2 regions of the Chryseobacterium sp. KMC2 genome follow, and region 1 is predicted to be linked to the other one. Evidence: riboswitches for the same ligand, from Rfam matches in the RefSeq annotation. Region 1 holds a riboswitch; the other holds the start of a gene.

Evidence for each region. Region 1 has a riboswitch for cobalamin ahead of metE (5-methyltetrahydropteroyltriglutamate--homocysteine S-methyltransferase). Riboswitches for the same ligand answer to the same signal wherever they lie in the genome.
Region 2: it holds a riboswitch for cobalamin, as region 1 does, so the genes downstream of both, JML65_RS04980 (TonB-dependent receptor plug domain-containing protein) here and metE (5-methyltetrahydropteroyltriglutamate--homocysteine S-methyltransferase) in region 1, are expected to answer to the same signal.

Annotation. Positions count from the first base shown of each region.
Region 1 covers NZ_JAESIT010000006.1:226,478-229,654, reverse strand. The annotation lists gene metE (5-methyltetrahydropteroyltriglutamate--homocysteine S-methyltransferase) at 1-1,915, opposite strand, end outside; cobalamin riboswitch at 2,090-2,276, opposite strand; gene JML65_RS09400 (Lrp/AsnC family transcriptional regulator) at 2,477-2,938, shown strand; gene JML65_RS09395 (enoyl-CoA hydratase/isomerase family protein) at 3,030-3,177, opposite strand, start outside.
Region 2 covers NZ_JAESIT010000003.1:202,829-206,005, forward strand. The annotation lists gene JML65_RS04975 (cytochrome-c peroxidase) at 1-683, shown strand, start outside; cobalamin riboswitch at 824-1,009, shown strand; gene JML65_RS04980 (TonB-dependent receptor plug domain-containing protein) at 1,194-3,173, shown strand; gene JML65_RS04985 (YncE family protein) at 3,170-3,177, shown strand, end outside.

The DNA.
Region 1 (3,177 bases):
AGATTCTGAAGGCTTCTACAGCCCATTTCAGGTAGTTTTGCCATTCTGTTTTTCTCAATGGAAGACCTTCTCTGATGGCAGGCTCATCAATCTGGATAATCCGGATTCCTGCTTTTTCAAGATCCACTACTTCATCACGGATCGCCAAAGCAATCTGCTTACAAGTCTCGGCACGGGGCTGATCATCCCGTACAAAAGACCATTGTAATATGGTAACAGGACCGGTCAGCATTCCTTTTACCCATTTACTGGTTTGGGATTGCGCATATTGAGACCAGTATACAGTCATTGGATCAGGACGGGAAATATCTCCGAAAATAACGGGTGGTTTTACACAACGGCTTCCATAGCTCTGTACCCAGCCATTTTTAGTGAAAATAAATCCTTCAAGTTTTTCCCCGAAGTATTCTACCATGTCATTACGTTCAAATTCTCCGTGAACAAGGACATCAATTCCTATTTCTTCCTGCCAACGGATGGTTCTCTGAGTTTCCTCTTTCAATAAAGCATCGTATTGTTCTGCACTAAGATCTCCTTTCTTAAACTGGGCCCTCCAGCTTCTTACTTCAGTAGTTTGCGGGAATGAGCCTATAGTGGTGGTTGGGAATAGCGGAAGCTGTAATGATTCCTGCTGCTTTTCTTTACGGATTCTAAATGAATTCTTTCGCTGAGCATCTTCTTCAGTTACGGCAGCCACTCTTTGTTTCACTTTATCATTATGAATAAGAGAAGATGTTTTTCTGCTGGCAACAGCCTTTTTATTGTCTTCAAAATCTGCAAGGATACTTTCATCCTCAGTTCCTGAAGCAAGAGCTTTAAGACTTACGACTTCTTTCACTTTTTGTTTTGCAAAAGACAGCCAGTTTTTAATTTCAGGCTGAAGGGCCGTTTCAAAATCCAGATCACAAGGCGAATGAAGTAATGAACATGACGGAGCCACAAAAATTCTTTCTGTACCCAGTTTTTCAGTAGCTTTTTTAATGAAAGTCAAAGACTTTTCATAGTTGTTTTTCCAGATATTTCTTCCGTCTACCACTCCTAATGACAGGCTTAGGTTTTCAGGAATAGCATTTAAAATATCTTCCAGCTGCTCAGGATTTCTCACCAGGTCTATATGCAGAACGTCTGCAGGAAGTGACACAGCAAGAGATGCATTGTCTTTCAATCCGTCGAAATAGGTTGCGATGATGAATTTCAGTTTTGGAAACTGCTTTCTAAGTTCCTGATAAACGTACTGATAGGTTTCTTTGGCTTTCTCCGTTATATCTAAGGTTAAAAACGGTTCATCAAACTGAATCCATTGGGCACCCTGATCCTGAAGTTTTGTTATGATTTCGGTGTATACCGGAAGAAGATTTTTTGCAAGATCCAGTTTATCAAATCCTTCTTCCTTTTCTTTTCCTAAAAGAAGGTAAGAAACAAGCCCGATGAGTACCGGCTTGGCATTAATTCCAGCTTGTTTAGCTCCCGCAAACTCGTTGAATATTTTGTCGGAAGTCAGTTTAAACTGCTGATTTTTATAAAATTCTGGAACAATATAATGATAATTGGTATCAAACCATTTGGTCATTTCCATGGCCGTGATATCCAGTCCGTCTTTCTGGTATCCTCTTGCCATCGCAAAGTACAGATCCAGTTCTGAATTATTTTTTTTAAGGGCTACTTCATGATAACGTACCGGAATAGCTCCTACAATTAAGCTCATATCCAGTACCTGATCATAATAGGAAAAATCATTACATGGGATAAGGTCTATCCCTGCCTCCTTCTGAATATTCCAATTGTGATTGCAGATATTCCTTCCCGTAGTAAGAAGTTCTTCCAAAAGAATTTTACCTGACCAATATTGCTCGCAGGCTTTTTTGAGTTCTCTTTTGCTACCAATTCGCGGATAGCCTAGAATGTGCGTTTGCATTTTTTAAACTTTTAATTAAACTTATTTTTAAAAGCTCTTTGAATGCTTCGTAATGCTTTTGCCGGTATCTATTTTTGGGAAAATAATGACATACCTGATAATCCCGTTTTACTCTGAGAAAAACGTACTAAAAAATATATCATCTGTATGACCCAAAGCTTCAGACCGCGAAAGCATTGTCAATTGAGTAAAGGCAGGTCTCCTGACTTGTAACAGTTTCTGTCGTCCTTCCCGCTTTCAGGCAGTGGATCACAAGGACAGAAACCTTTGGTGTGTTACTTACAGTTGCGCGACAGCTCGTGATTTGCACACGATTCCCTATTAATTTACCTTACGTAAAACCTCTCCTGTTTGATGAAGTATTGTAAAGAACTATTCTTTATTAATTATACTGACTATCTGTATTGATAGAAGATTTTAATTTTGTGTAAAATTACACATACAGAATAAATGAACAAATATTGATTTGAAATAAAGAAAATATGTCTTTATAGTTCTATTTTAAAAGAATATAATTCTGTAACTTTGATAAAAATTAATACTAAAAAAGAATAATATCCTGTGGAACATCTCGATACCAAAGATATACAGCTGCTGAGACTACTTCAGAAAAATGCAAAACTTACCGTTAAAGAGCTTGCCAAAGAAGTTAACCTTTCTCCTTCTCCTGTTTTTGAAAGGGTGAAACGTCTGGAACAGGAAGGCTATGTGAAAAAATATGCTGCAGTTCTTGATCCTGATAAGCTTAACCGGGGTTTTACCGTTTTCTGCCAGATCAAACTGAAAATTCATGACCGTTCTGTAGGGTATGATTTCGTTAATGAAATTATGGATATAGAAGAAGTGGCAGAATGTTATAATATTTCGGGAGATTTTGATTTCCTGCTGAAAGTTCAGGTCCGGGATATGAAACATTATCAGGATTTTGTATTCAATACACTGGGATCTGTAGATTCTATCGGAAGCACACATAGTACATTTGTAATGGCAGAAGTGAAAAATACCCATGGACTAACGATCTGATACAAAAAGATGAGGATGTACAAAAATTTTCAGACATCCTCATCCTGACCAGATTAAAAAGGGCGGTCGAACTTTTCTATATTCGATCGTATTAATTTCCCTGGAAATCAGGGGTTCTTTTTTCTATAAATGCCCCTATGCCTTCGCTATGGTCCTGTGTGGTAAATAATGCTCCGAATAAAGCCGCTTCTTGTTTTAATCCTTCAGAGATATGAAGTTCAGATCCTGTATTTAAAGAC
Region 2 (3,177 bases), on a different contig from region 1:
TGTTCTTGAATTTTTATAATTGGGACGGGAATATTCTTCAACTGGAAAATCAACCGCTGGTTCCTATTATCACTCATGAAGAAATGGGATCTTCTATTTTGGAGGTGATTGGCAAAATAAAGACTGATCTTATGTATAGAGATTTATTCAGAAAGGCATTTGGAGATGAAACCGTTACTGCGGAAAGAATTTATAAAAGTATTGCACAATACGAGTATACACTGATTTCTGCCAATAGTAAATACGACAGAGTAAAAAGAAATGAAGGAGAGGTTTTTACAGAAAACGAAGCTCAGGGATATCAGACCTTTCAGCAAAAATGTGCAAGCTGTCATAGTACAGAACTTTTTACCGATCAGAGCTTTAGAAATATCGGATTTCCTGTGAATCCCAATCCCAATGAGGCCGGACGTGGAAGAGTGACAGGTCTTCCGGGAGATTATATGAGCTTTCGGGTGCCTTCATTACGAAATGTAGAATATACAGCTCCTTATGGAAGTTTTGGACAGTTTCCTACTTTAAGAGCCGTTCTTGATTATTTTGATAAAGGTGTTTTGGATGCCGATAATCTTGATCCGGTCTTTAAAAACAATGGAAATAAAATTCCTCTCTCAGAGCAGGAAAAGACCAATCTTATCTTATTTATGAAAACCCTGAGCGATCGTGAATTTGCAAAAAAATAAGTATAGATAAGAGCAAAACAATTCAACATAATTGATGACTGAAGTTCATCAAAGATCCCGTTAGAAAATAACGGGATTTTTCATGTTTATGTATTGATAATCATTTTATTCTGCGTTGTATTGTATCTAACCGGAATTTTATATCTTTGCCGAAATTTGGCGAGCCGTAAAAAGCTCTTAAAAGGGAATCCGGTGAGAATCCGGAACAGACCCGCTGCTGTAAGCTCCGTACCAAAGTTTTTGAAGATTATATCCACTGTTTTTTAATGGGAAGGATTTCAAAAATGGAGTAAGTCAGAAGACCTGCCAGAATAAATAAACGTTTGACGCTTTCGTGGAATAAAGCTTTAGGACTACAATGATTCTGTGCAGTACATGCTGTGCTTTGTCATTGCTTTCTAATATCCATTAGCGTCATCATTATCCCTGAATGAGCTAATGGTGGCAAAACTGACTACATCTCAACTTCATAAAGTTGTTTTCACAATATTTGTGTTAACATCACAATTCTTGTTTTCTCAAACAAAGAAAAAAGACACCTTAAAGGAAGAAGCTATTAAGGCGGTCAATATTTACAAAAAGAACTTTAAAGAAATCGTTCCTGCTCAGGTATTGCAGGGAGAAGAGCTTGAAAGACTGAACAGCCACTCTGTGGCAGATGCCTTACGGTATTTTTCCGGTGTTCAGATCAAGGACTACGGCGGAATAGGGGGGCTCAAGACCATTAATATCCGAAGTATGGGAAGCCAGCACGTAGGGGTTTTTTATGATGGCATTCAATTGGGAAATGCTCAGAACGGTCTTGTGGATCTGGGGAGATATTCTTTGGATGATCTGGAAGAAATATCATTGTACAACGGTCAGAAAAGTGAGATATTTCAGCCCGCCAGGGATTTCGGATCATCAGGTTCTATTTATTTGCAGCCTAAAACACCTGTTTTTACCGGAACACGAAAAACAAATCTTGTTTTGAGGGCAAAAAGTGCATCAATTGATTTATTCAATCCTTCTTTCCGTTTAGAACAGAAACTATCACCAAGAATTTCTGCAAGTTTTAGTGCTGAATTTCTGCAAAGTGATGGTATTTACAGATACCGGTATGTAAAAAAATACCCTAACGGAGAGCCTGCCTATGATACAATAGCTAAAAGAAGAGACTCTGATATTAAAGCCAAACGTTTTGAAACCTCTTTGAATGGTACTTTAAATAATGGAAGCTGGAATATCCGCGGATATGGCTATATTTCCAATCGGGGTGTTCCTGCTCCTGTTGTGAATAGCCGTTTTGACGGGCGAGGGGCAAGAATGTTTGATGAGAATTATTTTGTACAGGCCAACCTGAGGAAAAAGCTTTTCCCTAAATTCGAAACTCAGCTTAAAGCAAAATTTGCTTATGATTATACCCGTTTTCTTGATACGGTACAGTCTCAGTTGGTTAAATATTCAGATAATACCTACATTCAAAGGGAACTGTATATTTCATCTTCCAATTTATATACAGTGAATTCCCATTGGGACATTAGCTTGAGTGGAGATTTCCAATACAATAATCTGGATGCAGATCTGTATCAGTTTTCTTATCCTACCCGGTATACCACATTGGTAGCTTTGGCTACGACCTATCAATGGAACAGGTTTAAAGTTTTAGGAAGTCTGTTAGGTACTTTTACTTTTGAAGAAGTGGAACGAAATAAAAGACCTGAGGACAGAAGTGAATGGACTCCTGCTATTTTTATGAGCTACCAGCCGGCTATTGTTCCGGAGCTTACTTTTAGAGCTTTCTATAAAAAGATTTTCAGACTTCCCACCTTCAATGATCTTTATTATACGAATATTGGAAGTACTTTTCTGAAACCGGAGTTTACGACGCAGTATGATTTAGGGTTTACCTATCAGAAGAAATATAATCATCCTGTCTTTAAAGCTTTTTATGCCAAGGTAGATGGTTATTACAACCGGGTAAAAGATAAAATTGTTGCAGCACCCACAGGAAATATGTTCCGCTGGATGATGATGAACCTTGGGTTGGTTGACATCATAGGTACAGATGTAAATGTCCAGGCTGAAATGATGTGGGGCAAAGTAAAAATTAAACCGTTGCTTTCTTATACCTATCAAAGTGCAAAAGATATCAGTAATCCCGGAGATGATATAAGCCCGGGGGATACTTTTTATAAAAAACAGATCCCTTATACCCCTTGGCACAGTGGGTCTTTTACGCTGATGGCGGATTACCGTGACTGGAATTTCAATTACAGTGTGATCTATGTTGGGGAACGCTATGACGGGCAGCAGGATAATATTCAGTACAATTTTGTTCAGCCCTGGTATACCCATGATTTATCCGTTCAGAAAAAATTCGACTACTCAGGACATCAGTTTAAACTGAGTCTTGAAATGAATAATATTTTCAATCAATATTATGATGTGGTCAGAAACTATCCCATGCCGGGAAGAAATTTTAAAATTACTTTAAACTTCACCTTATGAGAAA